4 regions of the Lysinibacillus sp. NPDC093197 genome follow, and region 4 is predicted to be linked to each of the others. Evidence: riboswitches for the same ligand, from Rfam matches in the RefSeq annotation. Region 4 holds a riboswitch; each other region holds the start of a gene.
What was found. Region 4 has a riboswitch for S-adenosylmethionine ahead of metK (methionine adenosyltransferase). Riboswitches for the same ligand answer to the same signal wherever they lie in the genome.
Positions count from the first base shown of each region.

Region 1 (3,213 bases), on a different contig from region 4:
AAAATATAATGCCAGTCTATGAAACAGAACCAAAATCATTATTAGTCGGTGTACTTACCTTTATGAGTCTTTTTTCATTCCCGCTTGTTGTGTTGCTTATGTTTTTCCCTTCTGCAGTCAATGTGACAAAATCGGCTCAAAAAGGATTTTATATCGGCACACTGTTTGGAGGAATCGTATTAATCCTCATTATTGCCCTTTCAACACTCGTTCTTGGTCCGACTAATACATCAAGTAAAACATTTCCAAGCTATGCGCTCGCTCAAAGAATTTCAATAGGCAATTTTTTTCAGCGTGTTGAAATTATTATGGCTGTTATGTGGATTATATCTATTTATATCCGAACTTTTATTTATTTTCATGCAACGGTAATTGGCTTAGGACAAATACTGAAAATAAAAGATCCTCGGCCACTCATTTTACCACTCGGGATGTGTATGATTGCACTGGCTCAAATTGCTCATCCAAATATTGTGCATTCAAATAATTATAATCAGAAGATTTGGCCATTGTATTCGTCGGTTTTAGCCGTTTTATTACCATTGTTCTTACTAGTAGTCGCTAAAATTCGAAAAATTAAAAAGGCTGAAACCGAACAAAGCACCACAGATAAACAGCAAGATTCGAAGGCACAACAGGAGCCAAAAGAACAACAAGATTCAAATGCACAGCAAGACCCGAAGGCACAACAGGAGCCAAAAGAACAACAAGATTCAAAAACACAACAAGATTCGAAGACACAGCAAGAGCCAAACAAACCAAACTCAACCGAATCTCAATAAGGTAAAACAAAAACCTCCATTTCTCACTTTTTACAATTGAGAAATGGAGGTTTTTTATAACTGTATAATGTCAGTTAATAGTTTTGAATTAAATATGGTATTCAATTTCATCAACAAAGTCCCATTCGTACGGTGTTTCTTGGTATACATAATAGTTGAGCCAATTCGAAAATAGTAAATGCGTATGTGCTCGCCAAGTATTAATCGGCTCATTAGAAGGATCATTATGCGGGAAATAGTTAACAGGAATTGCAATATCAATTCCTTTTTCAACATCACGGTAATATTCATCAGCTAATGTTGTCGCGTCGTATTCTAAGTGACCTGTAATCATTATGTTCTTATTATCCTTTGACTGCACGATAAAGACGCCAGCATCTTCTGAATAGGACAGTAAACGTAAATCTGGGTGCTTACGTACTTCATCAATGGAAACCGATGTATAGCGTGAATGTGGCGCTGTAAATAAGTCACTAAAGCCACGCACTAGATCGACTGTTAAATCGGTAATGACATGTGAATATACACCAGAACATTTTTCCGGCAGTTCAAATTTACCGATACCGTAATGGTGATACAGTGCAGCTTGTGCACCCCAACATATATGCATTACGGACGTAACATTTTTCACAGACCAATCCATTATTTCTGAGATTTCTTCCCAATAATTCACTTCTTCAAATGCCATTTTTTCAACAGGTGCCCCTGTAATAATCATACCGTCAAAGCGACGATGGCGAATCTCTTTAAACGTCGAATAAAATAGCTGTAAATGTGATTTACTAACATTTTTTGATTCATGTGTTGCTGTATTTAAAAATGTAATATTTACTTGTAATGGTGTATTACCGAGTAATCGCAATAATTGTAGCTCTGTCTTTTCTTTTTCTGGCATTAAATTAAAAATTAAAATATTTAAAGGACGAATTTGTTGCGTTTTGGCGCGGTCTTCTTCCATTACGAATATTTTTTCCCCACGTAAATGTTCTCCAGCTGGTAAGTTTTTCGGAATATTAATAGGCATGTTGCATTCCCCTTTTCGTTAATTTTTTCTCTCTATCTAAATAAAATTAAAAAAATCCCCCTCATTCCTTTAGAGCAAGAATGAGAAGGATAATTATCACGTTCACTCTTATCTCTCAAAGGAAAAATCCTTTGGTGGAATTAGCACCTTTCTAACATTGTTAGAGGTTGCTGAAGCGTCATCGGGCCAAATCCCTCAGCTTCTCTTGATAAGATTATTTAATTAAAAAGAATTGTATCATGAACGATTAAGAATTTCAATAATACATAGAATATTTAGTATTTAAATGAATGGAAGCATATTTTTTGTTAAACACTATTATTAATTCTACCGAAAGCTTTTTGTAAGTTACGTAAATACGGCTTAAAGTTTTACCATCTATTAGCCTAAGTAGATGACAAACAAATGACAATTTACAGCCGATTACAGCAAAGTGGTGTAAATAGATTTTTGTACAAATAAATCGTAATGGTAATCAAAGAGGTATTATGTTAACATATACCTTTAGTAACAGAGAGGAACGTGAATATTTTGATTAAAATTGAACTCCCAAAACCAGACTTAGTAATTCGTCAACGTGAGCAAGTATTAAAACCTGGGGAAGTAGAAATCCCGCCATTCCATGGTTTTATTGATTTCCATAAAATCACTCGCGAAAAAGGTGGCATTTTCTTATTCTACAACGAAAAAAACGAGCTATTGTTTGTAGGGAAAGCGCGTAAAATTCGTCAACGCATTAAAAAACATTTTGAAGATAATGTATCACCTATGAAAAAGTACCGTGATGAAATTTTCAAAATTGAAGTATATGAAATTGATGATCCAATGGAACGTGAAATTTACGAAACATATGCAATTAACACATTCCGTGCAAAATATAATCTTGAAAAAGTATTTTATTAAAAAAATGCCGTTAGCATGTAACATGCTAGCGGTTTTTCTTTTCTTTTTACCTTCAAAAATGAAAAATACCCTGAGAGCTTTGTCCTCCCAAGGTATTTTGCTATTTAAATAAATACTTTTTCATCTTTAAATTTATTAGCTGTTAGGTAACTTACGATGACAAAAATAATGAATGAAGCCACTATTGGGATTGTCACTGTATGCATGCCAAAGATTGACGGATAAAAACGATCAATCACAATATATAACGTCATGCCCGTAATCATGGAAGCAATTGCGCCGTATTTATTAGCCTTTTTCCAATATAAGCCTAGAACAACTGACCAAATAAAGACCGCTTCTAGTCCGCCAAATGCAAATAAATTGAGCCACACAAGTAAGTCTGGTGGATTTAACGCAAATACAACGACCGCCAAACCAATTACTGTAGTTACGATGAAGCTTGCTCGCTTAATTTCTCCATCGTTGGCAGTTGGCTTCACGTAGTTTAAATAAATATCCTTC
Region 1 is NZ_JBIVOH010000001.1:143,012-146,224, reverse strand. It holds gene ACIP9G_RS00730 (GerAB/ArcD/ProY family transporter) at 1-782, shown strand, start outside; gene metA (homoserine O-acetyltransferase MetA) at 871-1,806, opposite strand; SAM riboswitch class I at 1,912-2,021, opposite strand; gene ACIP9G_RS00720 (nucleotide excision repair endonuclease) at 2,338-2,709, shown strand; gene panF (sodium/pantothenate symporter) at 2,814-3,213, opposite strand, start outside.
Region 1: another riboswitch for S-adenosylmethionine. It lies ahead of metA (homoserine O-acetyltransferase MetA); the one in region 4 lies ahead of metK (methionine adenosyltransferase).

Region 2 (3,213 bases), on a different contig from region 4:
TTGCACTGTCGTCTGCTTTATCTCCAGATGTTGAACCTGCTTCGTCTTTGTTACCAGCACCACAAGCTGCTAAAGCTAGTACAAGTACTGATAAAAATAATCCTGCTAATAACTTCTTCATTTGTATACACTCCCTTTATTTGTTCAAACAATATGTTAGCGGTAAAAACCGGGTTAACCTTTTTAACGTTTGTCTGTTTTCGTTGTAATCATATCGCCAATCCATTGAATGATAAATACGACTACTAAGATCAAAATAGTTGCCATTAATGTCACATCTTGGCGATTACGTTGGAAGCCATCTAAAAAGGCTAAGTTTCCTAGGCCGCCAGCACCAATAATTCCAGCCATTGCCGTATACCCAACGAGTGCTACAGCCGTTACGGTAATTCCAGAAATAAGTGCCGGTAATGATTCTGGAATTAGTACTTTCCAAATAATTGTGGACGTTTTAGCACCCATCGAGCGTGCCGCTTCAATAACGCCTTTATCAATTTCTCGTAATGCAATTAATACCATTCGTGCATAGAATGGTGCAGCACCGATAATTAGTGCGGGTAGCGCTGCATTTGCTCCTCGAATTGTCCCAAGTAAAAACTTCGTAAATGGTATTAGTAAAATAATTAACACGATAAATGGTATCGAACGGAATATATTAACGACCGATCCTGTTAAAAAGTTAACGATTTTATTAGCCCATAATTGGTTTGGACTCGTTAAAAAGAGGATTATGCCAATGGCTAAACCAAGTATAAATGTTACGACTGTTGAAAGAGTGGTCATATAAAGTGTTTCATATGTGGCTGTCCACATTTTTTCCCAGTCGACATTCGGAAAGAGACTAGTTAGCATTTGCAATCACCTCCGTTTGTACTTCAACTGTATTTAAATAATTTAGTGCAGCTGCTACATTTGTATCCGTGCCATCAATTTGCACTATAAGAGTACCGTATGCGCCATTTTTAGTTTGTGAGATATTGCCATGGACAATACTAATCTCCACATCAAACTGTTTTACTAAATGCGATATAACAGGTTGCTCTGTTTTTTCACCAACAAAAACAAGCTTAACAAGGTGTCCCGTTGGATAATTTACTCTAAGCTGTGCAACTGTCTCCTGGGTTTCCTTCGTATCGGTAATTTGCGAAACGAATTTTTTAGTAATCGCCGCTTGTGGTGCTTGGAACACTTGTAATACTTCACCACGCTCCACAATTTCTCCAGCTTCCATTACCGCTACACGATGACAGATTTTGCGGATAACATGCATTTCATGGGTAATTAATACAATCGTTAAACCTAATCGTTCGTTAATGTCGACAAGCAAATCAAGAATTGCATCTGTTGTTTCTGGATCTAGTGCCGATGTAGCTTCATCACATAACAACACTTCAGGATTATTAGCAAGTGCTCGTGCGATACCAACGCGTTGCTTTTGACCGCCTGATAGCTGTGATGGATACGCCTTGTCACGTCCTTCTAAACCAACAAGTGCAATCAGTTCTTTCACACGTGCGTCTCGCTCACTCTTAGCTATACCTGCAATTTCAAGTGGAAAAGCGATATTTTCAGCAACAGTTCTTGACCAAAGTAAGTTAAAATGTTGGAAAATCATACTTACTTTTTGTCTAGCATCACGCAACTTTTGGCCCTTAATAGATGAAAATTCTTGATTGTTCACCTTCACCGTACCTGTTGTCGGCTTTTCTAAACCGTTTAATAAACGAATCATCGTACTTTTACCAGCGCCACTATAGCCGATAATGCCAAAAATCTCACCTTTGTTAATCGTAAGATTGACATCTTTAACAGCAGTTAATTCGCCATTTGCGGTTTTGTATTTCTTCGTAATATTTTGAAGCTGTATCATAGCGAATACTCCTTTTCTCATATAGAAAACCCCTTCACTCATAGACAAGTAGAAGGGGTCACGTATTTTATACGCTAAACCGTTCTCTCATCTTTCAAAGAAAAATCTTTGAGTGATTTGGCACCTTTTCACATATGTGATGGTTGCCGGGCTTCATAGGGCACTTCCCTCCGCCGCTCTTTATAAGAGTTCGATATATTTAATAGTTTTTAATATAGTTGTTACTTTACCATGCTAGCAAAGTTCAGTCAATTGGTTTTTTTAACAATTCGTATAAAAACGGTACGGATTGAAATGCATAAACCTTCTCTATAACTTTTCCTCCATCGCTAACGAGTAAACAAGGTACACTTTCAATTTGAAAATCATAAGCTATTTGCTCTAAAAAATTTATATTTGCCTTACCTAATTTCAACTGTGGCAGTAACTGTTCTATGATATCCATCATTTTAGATGCAACTGCACAAGTTCCGCACATCGGTGTATATAAATAAAAGGCAGTTTTTTCACCAGATTTTACAGCCGTTTCCCACTGCTCTTTTGACCATTCTTCCATTTTTCACGCAACCTTACAAAATATATTCATTATGGATGGAAAAATGCGCGCGCAATAAAATCATCGCAAGCACTTTCCTCGGTGTAGTTTCTACTTCTTTATAAGTAGGCATTGTTCGCAAATGCTCCGCCTCAGGAAAATGTCTGTCCATTAATGCTCGTAGTTTATCTCCTGATGCATCTGCATCAAAAAATGTATATAGCTCACAGCCCTCATATGGGTCGAGTAATTCTTCTAATTGATGCACACCAATTGTACCATTTGTACAAAGTATTGTAACATCTTCACTCAAAATAGGTTCTATTTGAAGCTTATCCGAACGGCCTTCCACGATTAAACATTTCCCTTCGAACATCACGCCACCCCCATTTAGACAGTTATCTACTACAACAATTCATCGCCATTACCAGATTCCACACGATGCATAAATCTACATGTTAACAATCATTTTCACATGTCGCTTTACAATTTGGACAACATTTTATGGTGAGTCACTGTACTATCGTTTACTTGCAGAGTCAAGCTTTGTACACATCAAATTACTTACTAATACCTCGTGCTATATAATAAAAAACGCCGGTGTGTATGCCGACGTTTTTCTATTATAGGCTTGTTTATTCTGCAATCATTTCTTCGTATTGTTCTGCAGTCATAAGACTTTCAATCTCTGAAGCATCTGCAGGCTCTACAACGATCATCCATGCTTTTTCATATGGTGATTCGTTTACGAATTCAGGGCTATCTTCTAAATCTGCATTTACTTCAACTACAGTACCTGAAATTGGTG
Region 2 is NZ_JBIVOH010000004.1:77,488-80,700, forward strand. It holds gene ACIP9G_RS12750 (MetQ/NlpA family ABC transporter substrate-binding protein) at 1-121, opposite strand, end outside; gene ACIP9G_RS12755 (methionine ABC transporter permease) at 184-852, opposite strand; gene ACIP9G_RS12760 (methionine ABC transporter ATP-binding protein) at 842-1,870, opposite strand; SAM riboswitch class I at 1,955-2,059, opposite strand; gene ACIP9G_RS12765 (thioredoxin family protein) at 2,115-2,426, opposite strand; gene ACIP9G_RS12770 (toprim domain-containing protein) at 2,440-2,781, opposite strand; gene gcvH (glycine cleavage system protein GcvH) at 3,041-3,213, opposite strand, start outside.
Region 2: another riboswitch for S-adenosylmethionine. It lies ahead of ACIP9G_RS12760 (methionine ABC transporter ATP-binding protein); the one in region 4 lies ahead of metK (methionine adenosyltransferase).

Region 3 (3,213 bases), on a different contig from region 4:
CCGTTATGCAGAATATTAACGATAAAAATTTTTGCTTAGATTTTACCATACATTTTTTTCTCTATCAATTTTAAATAAATTTTAACGTTAAAGTCATTCCCCTCTTAAAAACTAGATATTTTAACTAAATAATCTATCCCTTTAATATCTCCATCCGGCTCTATAACTGCTACTGACACTAATGACTAAAGATACAATATAAAGTAGAAGTCTGGATATCCAGGTAATAATCAGCTTTAAAAAGCATAAAAAAAATCCTTTCAATTGATGATTTTTTTAAAATAATCGTTATTAATCAGCTTTACAGTTGCTGGATTATTTTGTAGGCTATCCATAATAGCACCAGAAAAAATGCTACAAGAACAAACAACCCGTATTCTCCATAAAATAATAAGAGGTGATTGTATGACGGACAAAGTAACTGCTTTTAAACAGGCTTTAGGTAATTATCCAACAGGTGTCACAGTTGTCACAGCTTACAATGATGTGAATGAACCGATTGGCTTAACGGTCAATTCCTTTGCATCTGTTTCCATAGATCCGCTCCTTATCCTATGGTCATTGGACAAAAAATCGCAGCTGCATCCACTTTTTAGTAATACGGACAAATTTGCGGTAAATATTTTAGCGAACGATCAAACACAATTATGTACGGTATTTTCAAGCAAAATCCCTGACCGATTTGCGCAAGTAAAATGGTCTAATTCTTTACATGGTTTGCCAATATTACATGATACTTTAGCTACGCTGCAATGCGAAACATATAAAAAAATCGATGCAGGAGACCATACGATTTTCATTGGTCATATTTTAGAAATTGATAATGCGCAGAAGGAGCCATTGCTTTATCATCGTAGGCATATTGGTCAAATCCCAACGAGTTTTTACGAATAATAAAAAAGTAGGTATTTCAAATTTTATTTTGAGATGCCTACTTTTTTTGTTTGTACGTTAATAATATTTTGCATTACGAACAATCTGCACATGCGTACAATATTGGAACATGAATCAAGTGCATGAATGTTGCACATTAACTCAGGACACTATGTGGCGACAATAAGCTTAAAATTTGGTCCCGAGTTAATTTCTATGCTTCTTTTAAAGCTTTACTTTTTTTGAGGAAATCTTTGTTTTTCCAGTCGATTAATTTGGACAATAACTCCATCTTGAATTGTAATTTGCACTTCACCAAATTCTAAATTTTGAATAGCCTTCGCAATAACTTCTAATTTCTTATCATCAATCTTAGACAGTTGAGACATACGATACACCCCTTCTTTTTTCATACTTTTGTGTATAAAAGAGATCCACGCATCAAGACGATTTGATGCCTCCCCTTATCTCTCAGATAACTTTGCTGGAGTTGGCACCGATTAACTCAGTTGCCGAGACTTCATTATGCCTCATTCCTCCAGACCTCTCGCGATAAGAGTTTACGTTTCTTGGAAATAATTCTATAATTCAGAAAACCTATTGTCAATATAAATATTATAAAACCTAGTCGAATACTATGCAATAGAGAGAAAAGGTACATTTTTATTGCTCTAAATTTTCTTAAATTCCAATCTTAAGATCTTGAAAGCATTAGTATGAATGTTCAAAACATAAAAAAGCTGTGCAGAATTATATATTCTACACAGCTGCTCTTTATTCGTTTTGTAAGTATTCCATTAACACTTTTGCCGTTTCTTGTTTACCAATGACTTTGATAGGTTGTCCTTGTGCAGGTACAATCCAATGTGGCTCTTGTCCGCCATATAAAGATTGTGAACTATTGGCAACCATCAACTGTGCATTGGCTGTTTCCATACGAAGACGTGCACGGGACAGTAAAAACTCCTCATCGTCCGTTGCCTCTAGCTTAAATCCTACTAAAGTGACATTTGGCTGCCAACCCTTTATTTGCCCTAACACTTTTGGTGCTTTTTTAAAGTGAATAACAGGGGGCTCGTCAGACGGCATCTTCCCTGCACCTTCCATTAAATTCCCCGATTGATCGTATACTTTATCAATGACCCAATCAGAGCCTGCAGCTGCCATAATAACGATGTCTACTTGTTCATTTTGTACAGCATGACGAACCTTGTCACTTAAATCTTCAATACCTTCAAAGCGTACTGTACGCATTTTATCTTGATTAATCGGTAATTGTGCAAAATAGCCATGCATATAGATGACGTCTGCACCTTCGGCAAGAGCTGCTTCAGCCAAATAACAGCCCATTGACCCCTTCGATAAATTCGTATGCCCTCGCACACGATCCCATTTTTCAAGTGTTCCCCCACTTGTAATGAGTACGGTTTTTCCTTGTAATGTCCCCACTCACACTCACCTTTTCTTTTCAAACTATCATTTTTGAAAAATAACAAATTAATAAGCAATCTACATGTTCTATTTTAACGTAAAAAGCTTAAATAACCTATTTCTTATTTTGTTCTTTTAGCCACACACTTAAAATTTCCGCAAACTTTTTCGTTACCGGTGAGGCTTGATGTTTCATGGCTAGCCCTATCGTACGATAACCACCTTGCTTTAGTGGGATAGCCCTTAATGAGGACGGTAATCGGTTAATCACTAATCGAGGTAAAATAGTAATGCCTAAATGGTGTGAAATCATCGAAATAATCCCAACCTCCTCCGATAGCTCAAATCGAATATTCGGTTTAACATGGTACTGCTCTAAAATTACTTTTACATCATTAGTTCCTCGATACGATGTCATTATAAAAGGCATGTCTTCTAGTTCAGTAATATCAATTTCTGAACGATTATAGAGAGAGCTTTGATCAGACACTATACATAAAAGGGGGTCTTGGACCAATTCGATAAATTGAAATTGCTCCGATTTTTGACCATTAAGAAAACCAGCATCAACTTCACCACTTTGTAGCCACTGTTCAATTTCATAATAGTCCCCTTCACGTAACTCTACTTGTATACCTGGAAACTGATTGTCCATAATACGGATAATTTCTGGCATCCAGTTGGAAGAAATACTAGAAATAACACCTATTCGCAATTTCCCTCTAGTTACACCAAGAATATGGGCCGCTTCTTGTTGTAATAATTCGTCCGCATCAAGAACATTTCGCATAGCCCGAAGCATTGTTTGTCCCTCGCTCGTTAATGTCACACCTGTTCGACTTCGATGAATAAGGGCAAATCCACATTCTTTCTCTAAGCTGGAAACAGCATGACTAACTGCCGATTGGG
Region 3 is NZ_JBIVOH010000002.1:260,127-263,339, forward strand. It holds gene ACIP9G_RS07165 (flavin reductase family protein) at 406-894, shown strand; gene ACIP9G_RS07170 (YezD family protein) at 1,107-1,262, opposite strand; SAM riboswitch class I at 1,335-1,432, opposite strand; gene ACIP9G_RS07175 (phosphopantothenoylcysteine decarboxylase domain-containing protein) at 1,648-2,322, opposite strand; gene ACIP9G_RS07180 (LysR family transcriptional regulator) at 2,420-3,213, opposite strand, start outside.
Region 3: another riboswitch for S-adenosylmethionine. It lies ahead of ACIP9G_RS07170 (YezD family protein); the one in region 4 lies ahead of metK (methionine adenosyltransferase).

Region 4 (3,213 bases):
TTAATAATCGAAGATGAAGTAACAGTTGGACACCAAGTAACTTTACATAGCTGTACAATTCGAAAAAATGCATTAATAGGTATGGGATCAATCGTGTTGGATGGGGCAGAGATAGGAGAAGGTGCATTTATTGGTGCGGGTAGTCTTGTACCTCCAGGTAAAGTCATTCCTCCTAATTGCTTAGCATTAGGTCGTCCAGCAAAAGTTGTACGTGAATTAAATGCTGAAGATAAAGAAGACATGGAACGTATCGTTAGAGAATACGCCGAAAAAGGTCAATATTACAAATCTCTTCAAAAATAATGGATGCCCTAAAAATACGCGGGCTGCGATATAGGTGTAAGTGCTCTAGTAATAAACAAAGTTATATAGGATAAAAAATAAATTCGCGATTTCCTTCCAAGGTAAACGGAAAGACGCGAATTTTTTTGCAATCAATTACGCCTAGGCATCATTTCATCCAAATTTTTACAGTATGCTCTAAAAGCGCCTTAGAAAATCTATGACATCCGTCTGGGCCTTTAACTTGCTTCAGCATACAAATCCAACCTTTAGAAGTGGGGTGTGAATGCTGAAGCAAGTTAGAAAGGGGCCATTACGTAGCCCCTTCACTAAAACATTTGCATATGTTTACCACATATTAGAATGCTCTTTACAAAATAGCTTATAGACTTGCTTTTTCTCTTAATGCATCAGCCTTGTCCGTATTTTCCCAAGGTACATTTAAATCTGTACGACCAAAGTGACCATAAGCAGCCGTTTGTTTGTAAATTGGGCGACGTAGATCTAGCATTTTAATGATGCCTGCTGGACGTAAATCAAATAGTTCGCGAACCCATTGTACGATTTCGCTTTCGCTTACTTTTCCTGTACCAAATGTATCTACAGCGATTGATACTGGTTGTGCTACACCAATGGCATAAGCAAGTTGGACTTCAGCACGTTCTGCTAAACCTGCAGCAACAATATTTTTTGCCACATAACGAGCAGCATATGCAGCTGAACGGTCTACTTTTGTAGCGTCCTTACCAGAGAATGCACCACCACCATGACGTGCATAGCCACCGTATGTATCAACGATGATTTTACGCCCAGTAAGTCCAGCATCTCCTTTAGGTCCACCAATAACAAAACGACCTGTTGGGTTGATGAAATATTTCGTTTGAGCATCTAATAACTCACTAGGTACTACTGGTGCTATTACTAACTCTTTTAAGTCTGATTGAATTTGTTCAAGTGATGCTTCTTCATCATGCTGTGTTGAAATAACAATAGTATCGACACGAACTGGGATGTTGTGTTCATCATACTCAATTGTCACCTGTGTTTTACCGTCTGGACGTAAATATGCTAGTTCACCTGATTTACGTACTTCTGTTAAACGACGAGCTAATTTATGCGCTAAACTAATAGGTAATGGCATTAACTCAGGTGTTTCGTTACAAGCGTAACCGAACATTAAACCTTGGTCGCCTGCGCCAATAGCTTCAATATCTGCATCAGTCATAGAACCTTCGCGCGCTTCTAGTGCTTGGTCTACACCTTGGGCAATATCTGGTGATTGTTCACCAATTGCAACTAGTACTGCTAAGTTTTCAGCATCAAAGCCATATTTACCGCGTGTATAGCCGATTTCTGCTACTGTATCACGCACGATACCTTTAATATCTACATAAGTAGAAGTAGTGATTTCTCCAGCTACTAATACTAATCCTGTTGTTACAGTTGTTTCACACGCTACACGTGCATTTGGATCTTCTTTTAAAATGGCATCTAAAATGGCATCCGAAATTTGGTCACAAATTTTGTCGGGATGTCCTTCTGTTACACTCTCTGATGTAAACAATCGACGGTTTGTCATTTGATTTTCCTCCTATTACTCTTACAAATAGCATTTGCGAAATTAATACGGTACTCATTACCCATGTCAAGTTCGCTCCTGAAGGATAGAACTTTCAAGCCGTTGTTGCTTTTAACATGAGGATTTCGAAAGATCCGTCATTATAATAAGGAAAGAATTGTATATACTTACCTTTACATTCATTATGAAAATAAAAAAAATCCTTTTCTCACGTACTTTACATGAGGAAAGGAATAATGACTTCGTAACCTTTCACTCTTATCGTTCAAGGGTTTTCCCCTTGCATCAGGTTGGCACCAGCGCATGTCGTGAAATAGTTCATGCAGGTTGCCGGGTTTCACAGGGCCTGACCCTCCACCAGCTCGGGATAAGAGTATCCGTTCAATTCCTCATCTTACGTAAAAGGTCGAACGTTGTCAATTATTTTATGACTTTTTGTTGAAAGTTATTTAAAACACGAAAATAATTTTTGAATTAGTATAGATTATTAAAGCAATTGTGTTATACTATTTTTGAAATTAAGAAAAACTCCCTCAAACTCAAGGGAATACTATAAAAAAGGATGGTATTTAATCGATGAATTCAGTAGAAATTGCAAACGAACTGAAGGAATTATTAAACGGCGGGAACATTAACGTTCAACTTTCAGTACCACAATTAGCGGAAAAAGCTACATCTCGTGGTGAGGCTATGTTAACAGTAGATGGCGCAGTTCGTGCAGAAACTGGCAAATACACTGGTCGTTCACCTAAAGATAAATATACGGTAGAAGAAGAAAGCACAAAAGATAAAATTGACTGGGGTAAAGTAAACCAACCAATTTCTTCGGAAGTGTTCGATAACTTATATGTAAAAGTAGTTAAATACTTAAAAGAACGTGACGAATTATTCGTATTCAACGGTTTTGCTGGTGCTGACAAAGATTCACAATTAAGCATCCAAGTAATCAATGAATATGCTTGGCATAATCTTTTCGCCCATCAATTATTTATCCGTCCAACACAAGAAGAATTAGCTTCTCATGTTGCTGACTTCACAGTTATCTCAGCTCCTAACTTTAAAGCAGATCCAGCTATCGATGGTACATCTTCTGAAACATTCATTATTGTATCACTTGAAAAGAAAATCATCCTAATCGGTGGTACTGAATATGCTGGTGAAATGAAAAAATCTATTTTCGGTATTATGAACTACCTATTACCACAACAAGGCATCCTATCAATGCACTGTTCAGCAAACGTAGGTGAAGCTGGCGATGTGGCATTATTCTTCGGTTTATCTGGTACTGGTAAAACAACTTTATCAGCTGACCCTGACCGCAAATTAATCGGTGATGATGAGCACGGCTGGTC
Region 4 is NZ_JBIVOH010000006.1:227,348-230,560, forward strand. It holds gene ACIP9G_RS16710 (gamma carbonic anhydrase) at 1-303, shown strand, start outside; gene metK (methionine adenosyltransferase) at 665-1,861, opposite strand; SAM riboswitch class I at 2,117-2,235, opposite strand; gene pckA (phosphoenolpyruvate carboxykinase (ATP)) at 2,438-3,213, shown strand, end outside.